Regions from separate parts of the Mesorhizobium sp. M8A.F.Ca.ET.202.01.1.1 genome, predicted to be linked through region 1. Evidence: predicted binding sites of a transcription regulator. Region 1 holds the regulator's gene; each other region holds the start of a gene.

The links. The regulator PhoB, encoded in region 1, activates phosphate uptake and scavenging genes when phosphate is short. The targets are predictions, from matches to a motif close to TGTCATNNANCTGTCAT.
Region 2: a site for PhoB is predicted at 2,488-2,504, ahead of phnF (phosphonate metabolism transcriptional regulator PhnF). Genes of this name have one in related genera too.
Region 3: a site for PhoB is predicted at 2,625-2,641, ahead of EN845_RS15160 (esterase-like activity of phytase family protein). Genes of this name have one in related genera too.
Region 4: a site for PhoB is predicted at 1,982-1,998, ahead of EN845_RS03265 (RNA degradosome polyphosphate kinase). Genes of this name have one in related genera too.

What each region holds. Positions count from the first base shown of each region.
Region 1 covers NZ_SRUN01000007.1:228,220-233,353, forward strand. The annotation lists gene pstC (phosphate ABC transporter permease subunit PstC) at 1-368, shown strand, start outside; gene pstA (phosphate ABC transporter permease PstA) at 372-1,223, shown strand; gene pstB (phosphate ABC transporter ATP-binding protein PstB) at 1,220-2,023, shown strand; gene phoU (phosphate signaling complex protein PhoU) at 2,049-2,756, shown strand; gene phoB (phosphate regulon transcriptional regulator PhoB) at 2,775-3,464, shown strand; gene EN845_RS17555 (ROK family protein) at 3,722-4,966, opposite strand.
Region 2 covers NZ_SRUN01000009.1:34,779-39,912, reverse strand. The annotation lists gene EN845_RS19680 (alpha-D-ribose 1-methylphosphonate 5-phosphate C-P-lyase PhnJ) at 1-224, opposite strand, end outside; gene EN845_RS19675 (carbon-phosphorus lyase complex subunit PhnI) at 221-1,333, opposite strand; gene phnH (phosphonate C-P lyase system protein PhnH) at 1,336-1,947, opposite strand; gene phnG (phosphonate C-P lyase system protein PhnG) at 1,947-2,408, opposite strand; gene phnF (phosphonate metabolism transcriptional regulator PhnF) at 2,519-3,268, shown strand; gene EN845_RS19655 (zinc-binding alcohol dehydrogenase family protein) at 3,277-4,293, opposite strand; gene EN845_RS19650 (ABC transporter permease) at 4,371-5,134, opposite strand, start outside.
Region 3 covers NZ_SRUN01000006.1:91,892-97,025, reverse strand. The annotation lists gene EN845_RS15170 (trimethylamine methyltransferase family protein) at 1-49, opposite strand, end outside; gene EN845_RS15165 (FAD-dependent oxidoreductase) at 63-2,474, opposite strand; gene EN845_RS15160 (esterase-like activity of phytase family protein) at 2,754-4,223, shown strand; gene EN845_RS15150 (MATE family efflux transporter) at 4,544-5,134, shown strand, end outside.
Region 4 covers NZ_SRUN01000001.1:604,453-609,586, forward strand. The annotation lists gene EN845_RS03265 (RNA degradosome polyphosphate kinase) at 1-1,917, opposite strand, end outside; gene EN845_RS03270 (zinc-finger domain-containing protein) at 2,085-2,330, shown strand; gene EN845_RS03275 (FAD-dependent monooxygenase) at 2,351-3,589, shown strand; gene EN845_RS03280 (TIGR02117 family protein) at 3,607-4,272, opposite strand; gene EN845_RS03285 (amino acid ABC transporter ATP-binding protein) at 4,388-5,134, opposite strand, start outside.

The sequences.
Region 1 (5,134 bases):
TGCCGTCGGTGCTGAAAGAGTCGGCCTACGGCATCGGTTGCACGACCTGGGAAGTGACGCGGCGCGTGGTCATTCCCTATACCCGGATCGGTATCATGGGCGGCGTCATGCTCGCCCTTGGCCGTGCGCTCGGCGAAACGATGGCCGTCACTTTCGTCATCGGCAACGCGCACCGCATCTCGACTTCGCTGTTCGCGCCCGCCACGACGATCTCGGCGACCATCGCCAACGAATTCACCGAAGCCGTTGGCGATCTCTACACCTCCTCGCTGGTGGCGCTCGGCCTGATCCTGTTCGTCATCACCTTCCTCATCCTTGCCATCGCACGCTACATGCTGATGCGCATCGACGCCCGTACGGGAGCCTGACCGATGTCCACAGCCGCATCGCTTCACCAAAGCCGCAAGCGCAGGAATGGCGTGATGATGACGCTGTGCGTCGTCGCCGCCGGCATTGGCCTCGCCTGGCTGGCGCTTATCCTCGGCGCGCTGCTCTACAAGGGCCTGTCCGGCGTCTCGCTGGCCGTGTTCACCGAAATGACGCCTCCGCCCGGCGACGCCGGCGGCCTGCTCAATGCCATCTACGGCAGCGTGGTGATGACGATCATCGCCGTGATCGTCGGCACGCCGATCGGCGTGCTCGCCGGTACCTACATGGCCGAATACGGCCGCTTCTCCAAGCTCACCACCATCGTGCGCTTCATCAACGATATCCTGTTGTCGGCGCCATCGATCATCATCGGCCTGTTCGTCTACGAGCTGATGGTGCGGCCGATGGGACATTTCTCCGCCATTGCCGGCGCCGTTGCGCTGGCCATCCTGGTCATTCCGGTCGTGGTGCGCACCACCGAGGACATGCTCAACCTGGTGCCGAACGCGCTGCGTGAAGCCGGCACCGCGATCGGCGCGCCGCGCTGGGTGGTCATCAAATCTGTCGCTTACCGCGCCGCGCTCTCCGGCATCGTCACCGGCATATTGCTCGCCATCGCCCGCATCTCCGGCGAGACGGCGCCGCTGCTCTTCACCGCGCTCAACAACCAGTTCTGGTCGAGCAATCTCAACGCGCCGATGGCCAGCCTGCCTGTCACCATCTTCCAGTTCGCTCTCAGCCCCTATGAGGAATGGCAGCAACTGGCATGGACCGGCGCACTCATAATCACCCTGACGGTTCTCGGCCTGAGCATTTTCGCCCGCAGCCTTACCGGACGCAGAGAGGACAGATGAAACCGATGTTGTCCACCGAGTTGAACACGCCCGAAGTGGCCGTGGATAAGGCCAAGATCGAGGTCAAGAACCTCAACTTCTACTACGGCCAGTCGAAGGCGTTGAAGGATATCAGCCTGTCGCTGCCCGAGCGCAGCGTCACCGCCTTCATCGGCCCGTCGGGCTGCGGGAAGTCGACGCTGCTGCGCGTCTTCAACCGCATCTACGAGCTCTACCCGAAGCAGAGCGCCGACGGCCAGGTGCTGCTCGACGGCCAGAACATCCTCGACCGCTCGCAGGATCTCAATCTCCTGCGCACCAAGATCGGCATGGTGTTCCAGAAGCCGACGCCGTTCCCGATGTCGATCTACGAGAACATCGCTTTCGGCGTCCGTCTCTACGAGAAGATCAGCAAGTCCGAGATGGACGGCCGTGTCGAACAGGCGCTGAAGCGCGCGGCATTGTGGACCGAGGTCAAGGACAAGCTCAACGCCAGCGGCCTCAGCCTGTCGGGCGGCCAGCAGCAGCGTCTTTGCATCGCCCGCACCGTGGCGGTGAAGCCGGAAGTCATCCTGCTCGACGAACCAGCGTCGGCGCTCGATCCGCTGTCGACCGCCAAGATCGAGGAACTGATCGACGAGCTGCAGGCCGACTACACGATCGTCATCGTCACCCACAACATGCAGCAGGCGGCGCGCGTGTCGCGCCAGACGGCGTTCATGTATCTGGGCGAACTGGTCGAATTCGACAAGACCGAGAAGATCTTCACGTCGCCTCGCGAGAAGCGCACGCAGGACTACATCACCGGCCGCTTCGGCTGATATCACGCATACGAGGACCAGGATCATGGCCGAACACACAGTCGCAGCCTTCGATGAGGATCTCGGACAGATCAGCAGGCTGATCAGCGACATGGGCGATCTCGCCGGCACGATGGTCGGCGGCGCCACCAAGGCTCTGCTGAATTCCGACAACGCGCTGGCACAGCGCGTCGTCTCCGACGACGCCATCATGGATGCGCGCCAGCGCGAACTCGACGACCGCGCCATCACCCTGATCGCCAAGCGCCAGCCGATGGCCGACGATCTGCGTCATGTCGTCGGCTCGATCCGCATGGCGGGCGACCTCGAGCGCATCGGCGACCTTGCCAAGAACATCGCCAAGCGCGTCGGTTCCGTCGGCCTCACCGCCACGCCGCGCGACCTGTCGCACTCGATCGATTCCATGGCGCAGCTGGTGCTGATCCAGGTGCAGGGCGTGGTCGAGGAATATGCGGCCGGCGATGCCGCCGCCCTCGCCAAGCTCAGGAATGACGACGAACGCATCGACGTCAAATACACCTCGGTGTTCCGCGAACTGCTGACCTACATGATGGAGGATCCGCGCAACATCACGGCTTGCACGCATCTCTTGTTCTGCGCCAAGAATCTCGAGCGCATCGGCGACCATGTGACCAACATCGCCGAGAATGCGTATTATGTGCTGACCGGAACGCAACTGCCCGCCAATCGTCCTAAGCAGGACGAGACGGCGATGTCGGCGCCGGCGGCTTGACGATAGGATGATCTGCCAATGATCGCGCCACGCATCATGGTGGTGGAGGACGAGGAGCCGCTCGGCGTGCTCCTCCGCTACAATCTGGAATCGGAAGGCTATCAGGTCGAGGTGGTGACGCGCGGCGACGAAGCCGAGATCCGCCTCCAGGAGAATGTGCCCGACCTCCTGGTGCTCGACTGGATGGTGCCGGCGGTTTCCGGCATCGAACTCTGTCGGCGCCTGCGAATGCGGCCCGAGACCGAGAGGTTGCCGATCATCATGCTGACGGCGCGCGGTGAGGAGAGCGACCGCGTGCGTGGCCTTTCGACCGGCGCCGACGACTATCTGGTCAAGCCGTTCTCGACGCCGGAATTCATGGCCCGGGTCAAGGCGCTGCTGCGTCGCGCCAAGCCGGAAGTGCTGTCCAGCGTGCTCAAGGTCGGCGACATCGTGCTCGACCGTGAATCGCACCGGGTCTATCGCAAGAAGAGCGAAATCCGGCTCGGACCGACCGAGTTCCGGCTGCTCGAATTCATGATGCGCCATCCCGGCCGGGTGTTCTCGCGCAGCCAGTTGCTCGACAATGTCTGGGGCGAGACGATCTATATCGACGAGCGCACGGTGGACGTACATGTCGGCCGGCTGCGCAAAGCGGTCAACAATGGCCGCATGCCCGACGTCATCCGCACCATCCGCGGAGCGGGCTACGCGATCAGGGAAGACTAGGTCGAGGGCGGCTACGCCCCTGACTTCGTCATCCGCGAGCGAAGCGACGCGGCGCAGACCCGAGGATCCATGCCGGGACCTCGACGCGTCGCCGCAGTGCAGAATTCTGCGCCGTTGCACTCTACGATCGAGGTCACGGCATGGATCCCAGGGTCTCCGCGACGCCGCTTCGCGGCTGCTCCGCCCAGGGATCACGACCTTGAGGGCGCTCGGCCAACCTCCAGCATTGGTGGTGATTCATTCACCGGAGCGTTCGCTCAGGCCACGCTCTTCCCAGCACTGCCTCTCGCCTGCACTCCCGGCGCGAAAATCTCCTGGTCGACGAAGGTCAAGGCGCGCATGGCGCAGCCTTCGCGGATGAGCGGCAGTTCGTTCGGCTCGGTGTCGAAGGAAATCGATTCCGAATGCTGGCCGCCGGCGGTCTGGGCGATGGCCTCGCGCAAGGCCGGCTCGATCAGATCGAAGGCGGCGGCACTGACACCGACCATGGCGACCGGCGCCGGGTCGATCAGCGCGAACAGGCTGCCCAGCCCATAGCCCAGCGCCTCGCCCGCCTTGCGATAGGCTTCGCGCTCCGGTCCGTCTTTCTCCCTTGCCGTCGCGGCGAGTGTCCGCATCTGCGCGTCGCTGACATCGGCGACCGGTTCGGCGTCCTCGCCAAGCTGCCTGGCATTACGCCAGATGGCATAGTTGCCGGCATAGGCCTCGACGCAGCCGCGCCGCCCGCAACGGCAGAGCGCGCCGCCCGGGCGATGGATCATGTGGCCGAATTCGCCGCCCGATGAATGGGTGCCGGTGAACAGTTCGCCCTTGAGCACCAGGCCCATGCCGATGCCGTGCGAGAGCAGGATGGCGATGAAGTCGTCGCGGTAGCGTTGAGGGTCGCGCCAGCGCAACGCCACCGCCATCATGTTGCAGTCGTTCTCCATGGTGGCGGGGATGCCGAATTCGGCTTCGAGTATGTCGGCGAAGGCAATGTCCGTCTGCGGCGTGATCGGCGACCACAGCATGGCACGCGCCTTGGTGTCGGTGATGCCCTGGATCGCCAGCGCGATGCGGGCAACACTGCGGATATCGAGATCGGGGTCCTCGATGCGGCGGCGCACTATTGCCGTGCATTCGCCGATCAGCGCCTCGCGCGACATGGTCAGCGTGTCCAGCCGGCGCTGCTCCTCGGCGACCACCTGGCCGGCATAATCGATGACGGCGACGGATAGGAAATTCAGCGACAGCACCACGGTCATCACAGCCGCGGCCTCGGGGTTGAGGCCGAGGCCAACCTGCGGCCGGCCGCGTTTGAGCGAGCCGGCCTCGTTCGGCTTGCCTTCGGTCAGGATACCTTCGCCGATCAGGTCGGCGGATATCGCCGATATGGTCGAGTGGCTGAGGCCAGTGGTGGCGGCGATCTCGGTGCGCGAGGGCTGACCATCCCGGCGCACGGCTGCAATCACCATTGCGCGGTTGCGCCGGCGCAGATCGTCGTGGCGGATTCCCACCGACATGCTTTCCCTCCCGGCTGCCGCGGTTCTTGATCCCCCTCGAATACCTCCGGCAACAGGGTCAAACACTGGCAGAAGCGGCCGGTGCTGTCATTTATTTATTGCGAGGCTCGAAAAAAAATTTCTGGCACCTCAAAATCCATCAGAATCGATGTTGACAGTGTTCTGGCG
Region 2 (5,134 bases), on a different contig from region 1:
TGGTCGATGACCTTCAGCACGTCGTCGGGGCCGATGATGGAGGCGGTGACCTGGACGCCGCCGGTGCCCCAGCCATAGGGCATCGGCATTTCGCGCGAGGCGAACGGCACCTGGTAGCCGGGAATGGCGATGCCCTTGAGGATCGCGCGGCGGATCATCCGCTTGGTCTGTTCGTCGAGATAGGCGAAGTTGTAGGTGGCGATGTCGGTCGGTTGCGCAGTCATTCCGCTGCCTCCTTCGTTTCTTCCGCCTTCGCTGGATTTTCGCGGGCCTCATACTCGGCGCGCATGCGGCGCACGAGGTCGAGTTCGGCCTGGAAGTCGACATAGTGCGGCAGTTTCAAATGCTCGACAAAGCCGGTCGCCTGGACATTGTCGGAATGCGAAATGACGAACTCCTCGTCCTGCGCGGCGGCGACGACGTCCTCGCCCAACTCGGAGGCGCGTAGCGCCCGGTCGCAGAGCGCCATGGCCATTGCCTTGCGCTCGCTCTGGCCGAAGACGAGACCGTAGCCGCGCGTGAATTGCGGCGGCGCCTTGGCCGAGCCCTTGAACTGGTTGACCATCTGGCATTCGGTGACCCGCACCGTGCCGAGCGGCACCGCGAAGGGCAGTTCGGGAACGTCAAGCTCCAACTCGACCTCGCCTATGCGGATCTCGCCGACAAAGGGATGGTTGCGGGCGTAGCCGCGCTGCGTGGAATAGCCGAGCGCCAGCAGGAAACCCTCGTCGCCGCGTGACAGCGCCTGCAGGCGGATGTCGCGCGCCATCGGGAATTCCAGCGGCTCGCGGGTGATGTCGCCGGGGATGTGATCCTGCGGCATCTTGCCATCGGGCTCGATCAGGCCTTCACGGGCGAGGATGGCCGAGACACGCGGCATGGGCTCGGCTTCGCGGGCGCGCTGCAAGGGCTCGGCGACATCGGCGCCGGTGGCAAGCTCGGGGTCGAGCAGGCGGTGCGTGTAGTCGAAGGTCGGGCCAAGCAGCTGGCCGCCAGGCAGGTCCTTGTAAGTCGCCGAGACGCGCCGTTCGACCAGCATCGCGCTGGTGTCGATCGGTCTGGTGTAACCGAAGCGCGGCAACGTGGTGCGGTAGGCACGCACCAGGAAAATCGCTTCGATCATGTCGCCGCGCGCCTGGACGATGGCGAGTGCGGCGAGTTCACGGTCATAGAGCGAGCCTTCGCTCATCACCCGGTCGACACCCAGCGCCAGCTGCTCGACGATCTGGTCGAGGCGGAGCGCGGGCACCGAGCGGTCACCGCGCCGGCGGTCGGCAAGCAGGCCGTGGGCGTTGGCAATGGCGGCTTCGCCACCTTTTACCGCGACATACATCTTCAAGCCTCCATCGTCTTGATGCGCGTCGTGCGCGGCAGGCAGGCTACGCCTTGCGATGTGGCGAGGACGATGTCGACGCCGCGCGGAAAGCGCTTGTTGTTTTGCTTCCACTGCTCGACGAAATGGCGCGGCATTTGTGCCGGCGCGATCGTGGCGCTGGTTTCGATGCCGGGGCCTTCGAGCAACAGCGGGGTTCCTGAAGTGAGATCGCCGACCTGCAGGATCAGCGTTGTCGATCGATCGGGATAGTCCTGCGTGCCTTGTGAGAAACCGTCGAGCGCCATCATCTCGGCCGGTGTGGCAACAAACGCGAAATGCGCGTCGGCCGGGGTGTTGGCAAGCGGCGCACCGGTGTGGAAACCAAGCCAGGAGCCGATCGCCGCGGAGGCGTGCAGGGCCGGGTCGAGCCAGAGCGGCGTGTCGTTGTCGCAGAGCGCCAGTGCAATGGCGCCTGATGTTGCCGAAAGCGGCGCCGGCGGGCGGGCCAGGCCCGGCAAGGGCTGGACGCTGCCCGGCCGCGCCATGGCGTCCATGACTGCCCGAAACACGGTCTGTGCGTTGAAGACCGGATCGGCGAAACCGCCCTCGATCGATTGTGCCGCGATATCCATCAATCTTCTCCGCGAACCATGGTGAAGAAATCCACTTTCGTCGCCGCCGTCTCGGCACGGCGTTTTTCGTGGGCAACGGTCAGAGCCGAGCGTAAGGGCGCAATGAGCCTGGTCTCGACCTCGGCGCGGCGGGCAGGGTCCTGCCAGAGCGCGTCGGCGATGGCCGCCAGCTTCGCCTTCTGCTTGTCGCGGCCAAGCGCGTAGCAATGACCGACCTGTCCGGACGGCAGCCGGACCGTGGCGCGGGTAACGGTCGCTTCGCCGACATTGAAGGGCGCGCCGCCGCCGCCGATGCGGCCACGCAGCGTGACCAGGCCGGTCTCGGGACCGCGCAGCAGCTCGGCTTGCGAAGGCAGGCCGGCCTCGTTCCAGAGCCGGACGATGTCGTCGCCGCTGGATTGCGCCAGCGTCGCCATGGCGGCTTTGCGCTCGGCCTGGTCGCGGGCTTCCTGTCCTCGCATCGGCAGCTTTCCTCTTCGCCAGATTTGTCTATTGATATAGACAACTATACAAATTATACATATTCCCTAACGCGAGTCCATGACGGGTGCGTGACAGGCGGGGGCAAAACATGATCGGGCAGCAAGCGGCCGACAGCATCGAGCGGCGCAGCGGTGTTTCACTATGGCGCCAGATCGCCGACAGGATCCTGCAAGCGATTGCCATTGGCGATTTCGCCGAAAATGCCGCGCTGCCGCCCGAAGTCGCGCTGGCCGAGCGCTACGGCGTCAACCGTCACACAGTACGCAGCGCCATATCGGCCCTCGTGCAGGAGGGCGTGCTGCGGGCCGAGCAAGGGCGCGGCACGTTCGTCTTGTCGCGCAAGCGGCTGTCCTATCCGATCGGCGCGCGTACGCGTTTCTCGGCGGGCCTGCAGGGACAGACGTCGGAACGACACATCGTGCTGCTCTCTTCATCGATCGAGCCGGCCAGCCAGCGTGTCGCCGAGGGTCTTGGCCTTGCCAGGGGCGCTGACGTGATGCGGCTGGAAACACGCGGCGAGGCCGACGGACGGTCCGTGTCGCGTGCTGCCAGCTGGTTCGATGCCAGACGCTTTGCCGGCATCGACGAGGCGATGGCGCAGACCGGTTCGATCACCGCGTCGCTCGCGCGTTTCGGCATCGACGATTATCTCAGGCAATCGACCGTGCTCTCGGCGCGCCATGCCGACGCCGCGGATCTTGCCGATCTCGATCTGCAGCCGGGCGCCATCGTGCTGGTCACGGTGGCGGTCAACGTCACGCCCGACGGCCAGCCGATCCAGTTTTCGGAGTCACGTTTTCCGGCCGAGCGGGTGGAGCTGAAGCTGTCGGCGCTGTAACGCCCCGGCTATCCGATCTCGATCACGGCCTTGATCAGGCCCGACTTTTCATGGACCCAGCGTGCGAGATCCCCTGGCGTATCGGTCAGCGTGGTCCGGTGGGTGACGAGCTTGGCCAGCGGCACGGCGCCATTGCGGATCGAGGCGGCGACATGATCGAAATCGGCGCGCAGCGCATTGCGGCTGCCGACCAGCGTCATCTCGCGCTTGTGGAACTCGGGATCGGAAAAGACGATGTCGTCCTTGACGACGCTGACCAGCACAAGCGTGCCGCCATGCGCGACATGGGCGAAGGCCGATTGCACCGAGGAGGTGTTGCCGGTGGCGTCGAAGACCACGTCGAAGCCTTCGCCACCAGTCGCGTCGCGCACCAGATCGGCAACCGGCGCTTGTGAGCCGTCAAGGACTGAGAAGCCGAGCTCGCTTGACGCGAAGCCCAGCCTTTCGCTGCTCATGTCGAGCAAGCTGACGTCGAGCCTGGCGATGCGGGCGAAGATGGCGGTGCCGAGGCCGATCGGACCGGCGCCGATGACCAGCGTGCGTGCACCGGGCTCGGAACGCGCGCGGCGCACGGCATGGGCGCCGATGGCCAGGAATTCGACGGCGGCGGCGTCGGCGAGCGACAGGCCGTTGGTGGGATAGAGGTTCTGCGTCGGCACCAGGATCTGTTCGCACATGGCGCCATCGCGATGCACGCCGAGCACTTCGATGCGCACACAGCAATTGGGCTTGCCGTGGCGGCAGGCGATGCATTTGCCGCAGGAGAGATAGGGGTTGATGATCACCGGTTCGCCGACCGCAAGACCGGCTCCTTCGCCGACTTCGACGACGGTGCCAGACACTTCGTGGCCCATGATGCGGGGGTAGGCGAGGAACGGGTGCTTGCCCTCGAAGATGTGATAGTCGGTGCCGCAGATGCCGACATGGCTGACCGCCACCAGTGCCCAGCCGGGAGGCGGCGAGCCGGGAGCGGGACGGTCTTCCAGAATGAGTTCGCCGGGCGAGCGGCAGACGACGGCTTTCATGGTTCGGTCCAATTTGGGTTTACGAAAACTCCGGCCCGTTTTGATACTGGGCCGGAGTTCGATTTTCGGTTCGTTGACTACTTGCCGCCGCGGCGGCGCAGGCCATCGAAATAGACGATGACGATGATCAGCACGCCGGTGATGACACGCTGCCAGAAGGCGTTGACGTTGAGCAGGTTGGCGCCGTTGTTGATGGTCGCCAGGATGAAGGCGCCGAGCAGTGGCCCGTGCACCGAGCCGACCGCGCCGAACAGTGAGGTGCCGCCGATCACCGACGAGGCGATCGCCTGCAGTTCCCACCCTTCGGCCTGGGTCGGGTTGCCGATGCCGATGCGCGAAGCCAAGAGCACGCCGACGAACGCCGCGCACAGACCCGACAGCGTGTAGGCCATGAAGATGGTGCGCTGGACGTTAACGCCGGACAGGCGCGAGGCCTCGGCGTTCGACCCAACCGAGAACAGATACCGGCCCCAGCGGCTGTGATGCAGGAAGACATAGGCGGGTATGCCGACCAGCAGGACCATCCAGAACAGATTAGGGACGCCGAGGAAGGAGTTGCGCGAGAATTCCTGGAAAGCATCATTGTTGATCGAAATCGAATTGCCGTTGGTCATCAAGAGGCCAATGCCGCGCAGCGACGTCAGGGTCGCCAGCGTGATGATGAAAGGCGGCAGGCCCATCTTGACGATGCCAAAACCATGGAAGAGGCCGATGGCGACGCCGACCAGCAAGGTGAGCAGGATGGCGAGGAAGACCGGGACGCCGGCGTTGATCAACATCGCGGCGATGACGGTTGCGAAGCCAACCACCGCGCCCACGGACAGATCGATGCCGCCGGTGA
Region 3 (5,134 bases), on a different contig from region 1:
GTCCGCGCCGGCGTTCGCGCCTGCTGTCTCGTACCGCCTCATCGATCATCGGAAGTTCCTCCTCATTGCCGCATCGCCTTGCCCTGGGGATCATAGGGCGAGGCAGAGATGACCCGCGCAGGCCGTTCGACGCCGACAATGTGTACCGAAAGCGCCGTCCCCTCCCCGGCGAAATCGTCGTCCACCAACGCCAGCGCGACGCTCTTGCCGATCGTGTAGCCAAATCCGCCGGAGGTGACGAAGCCGACGCGCCGGTCGCCATGCCAGACCGGCTCGAAGCCGCTGGCATCGGCATCGACGGCGTCGATCTCCAGCGTCACGATCCGCTGCGCGGCGCCGGCGTCTCGTTCCTTCAGCGCCGCGTCGCGGCCGACGAAATCCCCCTTGTCGAAGGCGATGAAACGATCGAGCCCGGTCTGGCCGGGCGTGTAGCCCTGCGTGAATTCGCGCGACCAGATGCCGAAGCTCTTCTCCAGCCGCAGCGCGTTGAGCGCGTAATAGCCGATCTCGGCCAGGCCGAGGTCCTCGCCGGCGGCAAGCAGCGTTTCGCGCAATGTGGCGTGCATGGTCATGGGGCAGCTGATCTCGAAGCCGAGTTCGCCGGCGATGGAGAGACGGGCAACCCGCGTGTGCACCATGCCGACATCGAACGCGCCGCAGGCCATGAACGGCAGCGCCTTGCCCGACACGTCCTGATGCGTCGTGCGCTCCAGGATCTTGCGCGCATTCGGTCCGGTCAGCAGGAAGCCGCTCATGGCATCCGAAATGTCGGTGACCGTGACGCCCGCTCGGGCATGGCTCTCGAACCAGCGCAGGTGAAATTCCCTGAGATAGTAGGAGCCCATCAGCCAATGGTCGCCGCCGCCCCAGTTGATGACGGTGAGATCGCCCTTCAAGCGCCCGTCCGGCCCGAGCATGGGCGCCAGCCGCGCCTGGCCGGCTTTCGGCAGCCGGCAGGCAAGCAGCCGGTCGAGCCACGCCTCGGCGCCCGGCCCTGAAATCGAGTAGCGCGAATAGGCCGAGATATCGATGAGGCCGGCGGCACGGCGCACCTGCAGCGCTTCGTCGCCGACGATGTCGAAGGCGTTGGAGCGCTTGAGCGTCGTGTTCTCGCAAAAACCCATCGGCGCGAAATAGGCCGGGATTTCCAGCCCCCACGAGGCCGTCCATTCGCAGCCGGCAGCAGCCATGCCGTCATAGGCGCCCGGGCGCTTCAAAGGCCGGCCCGCCGGCAATCGCTCATTGGGAAAGGTCATGACGAAGCGGCGTGAATAGAACTGGCGTGTCGTCTGCCTGAGATATTCGCGGTTGGCGGCGAAGGCGCCGTAGCGGGCGATGTCCATGCCGAAGATGTCGGCCCGCGGCTCGCCGTAAATCATCCATTCGGCCAGCGACTTGCCGACGCCACCGCCCTGGCTGAAGCCGGCCATGACGCCGCAGGCGACCCAGTAATTTTTCAAGCCGCGCACCGGACCGACGATCGGATTGCCGTCGGGGGTGAAGGTGAAGGCGCCGTTGACCCATTTGCGGATGCCGGCCGTCGCCAGGCAGGGAAAGCGTTCATGCGTCTTGGCGAGTTCCGGGCTGATGCGGTCGATGTCTTCCGGGATCAGCTCGATGCCATAGTCCCACGGCGCGCCGTCCATGTTCCAGTGCTTCGGGTTCTGCTCGTAAACACCGAGCAGCACGCCCTTGCGCTCCTGGCGCAGGTAGGAGAAGCCGTCGAGATCGACGGCGAGGCCGATTTCGCTGTCCAGCGCCGCGATCTCGGGAATGTCCTCGGTGACGAAATAATGGTGCTCCATCGGTGTCACCGGCAGGTCGACGCCAGCCATGCGGCCGAGCTGCTTGGCCCATAACCCGCCGGCGTTGACGACATGCTCGGCAACGATGGTGCCCTGCTCGGTGACGACATCCCACTGGCCGTCGGCGCGCGCCTTCAGCTCGACCACGCGGTTGCGCAGGATGACATCGGCGCCACGCTTCTTGGCGGCGCCGGCATAGGCGTGCGTCGTGCCGTATGGATCGAGATGGCCTTCGTTGGAGTCATGAAGGCCGCCGAGCACGCCGGTGACGTCGACGATCGGGCAGATCGCCTTGATCTCGTCGGGCGTAACCAGCCGGGCCGTCTCGATGCCGACCGACTGGAACACCGCCCAGGCCGATTTCAGCCACTCCCAGCGCGCCGGATCACTGGCGATGTTGACGCCGCCGGTCATGTGCAGCCCGATATCCCAGCCGGATTCGGCCTCGATCTCGCGGTAGAGGTTGATGGTGTAGTCCTGCAGCGCAGCGACATTGGGATCGGCGTTGAGCGCATGGAAACCGGCCGCCGCGTGCCAGGTCGAGCCGGCGGTCAGTTCGGCGCGCTCGATCAGCGCCACATCGCTCCAGCCGAACCGCGTCAGGTGGTAGAGCACCGAGGCGCCCACCACGCCACCCCCAATGACAACTGCGCGGTAGTGCGACTTCAAGACTTCCTCCCGGTCTGTCAGAGCCAGCACTCTATATGCACTGTACATAAGTGTCTAGTACGTTGAATGCGGCAGATGGGCCATCAGCAATCTCATGCCGTCCAGCGTTTCATCGGCACTTGGAGACCGCTGCTGGTCGGCATGGCGCGCTGTCACGCAAGCATCATGTTGACGCCTTAGATCGCTTTCGGGGAGGCGCGCGCGGCATCATCGATGCGGCACCTCTTTCCGTTTGTCCTTCGGCCGCTCCGGCATGCTTCGTCACAAAGAGGATTGTCCATGAAACATCTGTCCCGAACCGCCTCGCTCGGCGTCGCCCTGGCCTTTTTCACCGCTCTCACCCCGGCGCTTGCCGACGGCGTGGCCTACATCAACAAGGGCCTGGTCGGCGTCGGTCGCATCCCGGCCGACCAGCGCGGCAAGTTCGGCGAGACCTTCGGCTCGGGCTCCGGCATGGCGATCGACACATCCGGCTGGACACATGATGCGGGCACCTACAAGGGATCGCTCTGGCTCCTGCCCGACCGTGGCTACAATGTCGCCGGCACCACCGACTACCGGCCGCGCCTCAACACCATCGGCATCGAGTTCACGCCTCTCGCGCCGGGCGCTGCTCCCGCCGCCGGCCAGGAGCAGACGGGCGTCAAGGCGACGCTTGCCGAAACCATGCTTCTCACCGACGACAAGGGCGCCGATGCCACCGGCCTCGATCCGCTGTCGGATGTGCGCCCGGCCGCCGGCGACATGCCGATGCTGCCCGTCGCCACCAACGGCAAGCTCGCCCTCGACACTGAGGCTATCGTGCGGCTGCCCGACGGTTCGATGTTCATCTCCGACGAGTACGGCCCCAACATCTACAGGTTCTCCGCGCAAGGCCGCCTGATGTCGGCGACCCAGCCGCCGGCGGCCCTCGTGCCGATGCGCAAGGGCGCGCCGAACTTCTCCTCCGACAATCCCGGCCCTGGCGCCGCCGACCCTGATCCGAAGGATCCCGAAACCGGGCGCCAGAACAACCAGGGTCTCGAAGGCATGGCGATGACACCGGACGGCAAGTTCCTGATCGCCGTGCTGCAGTCGGCTCCGAGGCAGGATGGCGGCGATTCACCCTCGACACGGCAGAATACCCGGGCGCTGGTCTATGATGCCTCCGACCTCGCCCATCTGAAGCTCGCGCATGAATATGTCGTGCCGCTGCCGGTGTTCAAGGATGCCAAGGGCAAGACCAAGGTCGCCGCGCAAAGCGAGATCGTGGCGCTTTCGGACACGTCCTTCCTGATGCTGGCGCGCGACAGCGGCAACGGCCAGGGCCTGAAGAAGGGTGACGCGTCACTCTACCGCCAGATCAACATCGTCGACCTGTCCGGCGCGACCGACATCGCCGGCGGGCCTTTCGATGCCGCCGACAAGCCGGTCGCGCCCAAGGGCGTGCTCGACCCGTCGGTGACGCCGGCCAAGCTGACACCGTTCATCGACATCAACGACGCCGCTGAGCTTGGCCGCTTCGGCCTGCACAATGGTGGGGCGAAGGACCACAATGAGCTCTCGGAAAAGTGGGAAGCGATGTCGGTCGCCAGCGTCCTCGATCCGAAGCTGCCCGACGACTATTTCCTGTTCGTCGGCAACGACAATGACTTCCTCGCCCAGGACGGCTTCCAGGTCGGCGCCCCCTACAAGGCCGATGACGGCGCCGATGTCGACACCATGTTCCTGGTCTATCGGGTGACGCTGCCGGGTCTCGGCAAGAAGTAACGATCACCGCACAAGCGGGCGCGCCTGGCGCGTCCGCCTGAGCAGGTCGTGAAGGCAGTTACTTCAAGAACGCGGCGTCCTTCGGCACGCCCGCATCGATCGGCTTGGCCGTCCTGCTCGACACGGCCATGATCTTGCCGGCGGCCGACAGGTTGGGCCGCACGAAGACCTGGGCGGGCTCCGTTGACCCGGCTGTCGAGGTCGATGATGTCCCATCATGGCGCGAGCGCCTTGGACCGTCCGCCTACATCGACCTGTCAGGTTGAATCTGCGATCATCGCGCACCGGACTAGAGATAGGCCTTAGTTATGGACGAAAAAATGCCCGCGCGTCGGCGCACCGGCGACCTGACCAGCGGCCCGATCCCGCGCACGCTGCTGCTGTTCGCCCTGCCGGTGCTCGGCTCCAATGTGCTGCAATCGCTGAACGGCTCGGTCAATGCCGTCTGGGTGGGCCGATTCCTCGGCGAATCGGCGCTGACCGCGACCTCCAACGCCAACCTCGTTCTGTTCCTGATCCTCGGCACGGTGTTCGGCATCGGCATGGCGGCCACCATCCTGGTGGCGCAGTCGGTCGGCGCTCGCGACCTGCCCGAGGCGCGCCGCATCGTCGGCACCAGCGCCACTTTCTTTTTCCTCGTTTCGGTGGTGTTCGCGGTCTTCGGCTGGATCTGGGTCGATGCCATCCTGGGCGCGCTTGGCACGCCGGCCGACGCCTTGCCGCTGGCGCGCTCCTACCTGCGCATCATCTTCGTCGCCGTGCCGATGATGAACCTTCTGTCCTTCGTCATGACCGTGCTGCGCGGTGCCGGAGATTCCCGCACGCCCTTCATCTTCATGGCGCTGGCGGTGGTGCTCGACATCGTGCTCAATCCCCTGCTCATCCGCGGCATCGGCCCGTTTCCCGAACTC
Region 4 (5,134 bases), on a different contig from region 1:
GCGGCGGTCGAGATTGCGCGGCATCAGGTCGGCCGAGGAGATGTAGACAATCGCCTCGTCCGAGGGAAGGCCATGGCCGTTGCCGAAGCAATAGATACGGCTGTGCTCGAGGAACCGGCCGACGATCGACTTGACCCTGATGTTCTCCGACAGACCCGGCACCTGCGGCCGCAGACAGCATATGCCGCGCACGACGAGGTCGATTTCCACACCGGCACGGCTGGCATCGTAGAGCGCATCGATGATGATAGGGTCGACGAGCGCGTTCATCTTCATCCAGATGCGCGCCGGCCGTCCCTCCAACGCATGGGTGATCTCGGCTGAAATGTGCTGGAGGATGCGGTTCCTCAGCGTGAAGGGCGAGATCGCCAGCCGCATTTCGGCGGTCGGCTCGGCATAGCCGGTGATGAAATTGAACAATTGGGCGACGTCGCGGGCAATCGTCGGATCGGTGGTGAAGAAGGACAGGTCGGTGTAGATGCGCGCCGTCACCGGATGGTAGTTGCCGGTGCCGAGATGGACGTAGTTGCGCAGCTTGCCGTCCTCGCGCCGCACCACCAGCGACATCTTGGCATGGGTCTTGAGTTCGAGGAAACCGAACACGACCTGCACGCCGGCGCGTTCGAGATCGCGCGCCCAGCGGATGTTGGCTTCCTCGTCGAAACGCGCCTTGAGCTCGACCAGCGCCGTCACCGACTTGCCAGCCTCGGCCGCGTCGACCAGCGCACGCACGATCGGGCTGTCGTTGGAGGTGCGATAGAGCGTCTGCTTGATCGCCACCACTTCGGGGTCGGCCATTGCCTGGCGCAGGAACTGCACCACCACGTCGAACGACTCGTAGGGATGATGAACGACGATGTCTTTCTCGCGGATGGCGGCAAAACAGTCGCCGCCATGCTCGCGGATGCGTTCGGGAAAGCGTGGGTTGTAGGGCGTGAACTTCAGGTCGTCGCGGGGAACGGAGACGATCTCGGAGATCTGGCTGAGCGCCAGCGGCCCGGTGAGCACGCTGATGCGGCTCGACGAGACACCAAGCTCGCCGGCGACGAAATCGCGCAATTCCCCCGGCATCAGCATGTCGAACTCGATGCGGATAACCGAACCGCGGCGGCGACGCTTCAGCGCCGTTTCGAACAGCCGCACAAGGTCTTCCGACTCCTCTTCGACCTCGATATCGCTGTCGCGGATGATACGGAACGTGCCGGAGCCCTTGACCTCGTAGCCGGGGAACAGCTTGCCGATGTAAAGGCCGACCGCCTCCTCCAGCGGAATGAAGCGGACATGGTTCTTGCGGTCCGGAAGGCGGATAAAGCGCTTCAGCGCCACCGGCAGGCGCAGCAATGCGCTCATCTCCTCGCCATTCTTGCGGTGGCGAAGCTGCAGCGCCATGGAGAAGCCGAGATTGGGAATGAACGGGAACGGATGCGCCGGGTCGATCGACAGCGGGGTGAGCACCGGAAACACCTGGTCCTGGAAATGCTCTTCCAGCCAGACCTTTTCGTCCTTGGTCAGCGCATCGCGGGTGATGCTCTCGATGCCTTCCTTGTTGAGCAGAACCGCGAGTGCCGAAAGGCTCTTCTGCTGGTCTTCCTGCAGCCGCTCGACTTCACGCAGCAATTGTTCGAGCTGCTGTTCGGGGGTGCGTCCGTCCGGGCTCTTCAGCACGATGCCCTCGCGCACCTGGCCGGCAAGGCCGGCGACGCGCACCATGAAGAACTCGTCGAGATTGGCGGCCGAGATCGACAGGAAGCGGACGCGCTCCAGCAGCGGGTGATGGGTGTTCAGCGATTCTTCGAGAACGCGGCGATTGAACTGCAGCCAGGAGAACTCGCGGTTGACGAAACGGTCCGGATTGCCTTCCGGGCTCGCTGCCGTGACGTTGTTGAATTCGCTCTGTACCGGCTTCAATTCGTTCATGATTCCCGCTCTTTCGCCCGCCCTGGCCGGTCAACCGGCTTAACTTATCCTGTGGCAGGCTTTTGCGACAGTTCTCTGACAGGCTTTTGCGACAGTTTGATTTCATCGAACTTGCAAAGAGGCTTGATATGATCCAGATGCAGAGAGACTGCGTTAAGGAGACGACGATGGCAGGCGGTTCCATTCCCCATTTCCAGAACGATGCGGGCCATCCGGCAATCGACATCGGGGTCAAGGAATTCATGTGCACGGGCGCCAACCCGCCTTTCGATCATCCGCATGTGTTTCTCGACATGGGCGACGACAATGAGAAAGTCTGCCCCTACTGCTCGACCCTCTACCGCTATTCGCCGAAGCTGAAGGCGACGGAAACCCTGCCCACGGGCTGCCTCTACATCGACCAGGCTGCCTGAAGCCTTTCGCGGCAAACCGGATGGACGACACGCGCTCCCGGCAAGTCGTCATCGCCGGAGCTGGCATTGCCGGACTGACCGCGGCGGTTGCCTTCGCCGAACGCGGTTATCCCGTGCAGGTGTTCGAGCAGGCGCAGCGCCTTGAAGCGGTCGGCGCGGGCATCCAGCTCTCTCCCAATGCGACACGCATCCTTCGTCAACTCGGCGTGCTCGACCGACTGCTGTCGGCGGTGGTAAGGCCGGAGGCCGTGGTATTGAAGGACGCAAGGACGTTGCGCCAACTGGCGCGCGTGCCGCTAGGGGAAGCCGGCGAGAGCCGCTGGGGCGCGCCCTATCTCGTCGCCCACCGGGCCGATGTGCAGAGCGCGTTGATGGCACGGGTTGCCGAGATACCTGATATCCATCTCACCGTCGGGGCGCGCGTCCAAAGAATTGCGACTGGCAGCCATGGTGTCACGGCGACCGTCGAGATCGGTGGCAATACGGCGGAGGAACAAGGCTCCTTGCTGGTCGGCGCCGATGGCGTCTGGTCGTCGGTGCGCGAGCTTGTCGATGCACAAAGGATGGCATCGCCAAGAAGCCGTTTTTCGGGAGAGTTGGCCTGGCGCACCACCGTCGCGGCAGACAGCAGCGCCGGGCGGGCCTTCGCCGCGATCGGTGCAGCCGATTGCGTCACGACTTTCCTGCATACGGGTTTCCACATGGTCGTCTATCCCGTCAGTAAGGGCGACGCATTCAACCTCGTCGCCTTCACCAAAGGCGAGCGCATTACCGAGGGCTGGTCCGGCCATGCCGATCCCGGCATACTCGCCGCCGCCATGCGCGGCACCGCGCCAGGACTCGTGAAGCTGGTGGAAATAGCCGGCCCGTGGCTGACCTGGCCGCTGCATACCGTCGAACAGAGACAGCCTTGGACAATGCCAGCCGGCATCGCGCTGATCGGCGACGCCGCACACGCAATGACGCCGTTCGCGGCGCAAGGTGCCGCCATGGCAATCGAGGACGCCGCGACGCTTGCCAACCTCCTCGCCGACTTCCCCGGTGACCTGACACAAAGCCTCACCATCTGGGAGCACCTAAGACGACCGCGCATCGAAAAGGTGCTGAAACGCGGCGCGCTGAACCGCCTCGCCTGGCACGCCCGGGGACCGGTGGCATTGGCGCGCAATCTGGTCCTGGCGACTCGGCCAGGAGAGAAGCTCGCGGCGGATTTGGACTGGCTCTACGGCTGGGAACAGCAGCAGGTCATCCGTCGCTAAAAGGAGATGCGGCAAAGCTAATTATACAGCCGCATCGACAACCCAAGCGATGCCGGCAGCGGATTCCACCAGCCGGTGCGCAGGCCGGCGGTGCGCAGTGCGGCCGCAGTCCAGGTATTGCAGCCGATCAGCGCGTTGAAACGGCCATTGGCCTCATAAAAGCGGTCGAAATTGGAATAGGCGGCATTGTCGATGACGATCGGGCCGCTCGGTCCCTGCTGGAAACTCGCTTCGACAAAGTCGAGCAACGCGGCAAAATGGTCGTTGCCGACGTCGAAGCCGGCGACATCGGGGCGCGGCTCGGAGATATCGCCGGCGACGTCGACATGCATCACCGAGGCGTCGAGTGTCAGCGCCTTGAATACCGGCAGCGCCTTCACTTGCGACCATGTCGGCGTTTCCAGGTAGAAGGCGCGCCCGCCCCAGCCGAAGACGAGGTAGCGCACTTCGGGGGCGTCTGAAGGCAGGCCGGCATCGGCAAGAAAACGGAAGCGCCGGCGCATCCCGTCATCCACCGGAATGGCGATGTCGGTGTGGATCGGGTTCTTCAGCACCAATATGCGCCGCGTGCCCTCGCCTGCGGCAGCCGTGGGCCAGAGCGGCCGCGGCACCAGCGTGCCGAGCGACACGGCGAGCACCACTGCGGCAACCAGCATGACCAGGAAACGCAGGAGTTTTTTCATCGGTGCAGCTTCGCGATTCGTCGCGGCTCAATGGAGAAGATCAATATCCGATCGGCCAGACGCTAAAAAGCCCGGCCGTGGCGTGGCCGGGCTTTCTCGAGTTGGCGTGAAGCGCTCAGTGCAGAATCTGCGACAGGAACAGTTTCGTGCGTTCGTGGCGCGGATGGTCGAAGAACTCGGCCGGCGTGTTCTGCTCGACGATCTGGCCCTGATCCATGAAGATCACCCGGTTGGCGACTTTTCGCGCAAAACCCATCTCGTGAGTGACGCACAGCATGGTCATGCCCTCTTCGGCCAGCCCCACCATGGTCTCCAGCACTTCCTTGATCATTTCAGGGTCGAGCGCCGAGGTCGGCTCGTCGAACAGCATGATGCGCGGGTTCATGCACAGCGAGCGTGCGATCGCCACGCGCTGCTGCTGGCCGCCGGAAAGCTGGCCCGGATATTTGTTGGCCTGCTCGGGAATCTTGACACGCTTGAGGAAATGCATGGCGATTTCCTCGGCCTGCTTCTTCGGCGTCTTGCGCACCCAGATCGGCGCCAGTGTGCAGTTCTCCAGGATGGTCAGATGCGGGAACAGGTTGAAGTGCTGGAACACCATGCCGACCTCGCGGCGCACCTCGTCGATCTTCTTGAGATCGTTGGTGAGTTCCTTGCCGTCGACGATGATCTTGCCCTTCTGATGCTCCTCCAGCCGGTTGATGCAGCGGATCATGGTCGACTTGCCGGAGCCGGACGGGCCGCAAATGACGATGCGCTCGCCGCGCATCACTTTCAGGTTGATGTCCTTCAGCACATGGAACTCGCCGTACCATTTGTGCATGGCGACGATGTCGATGGCGACATCGGTGGTGGAAATCTG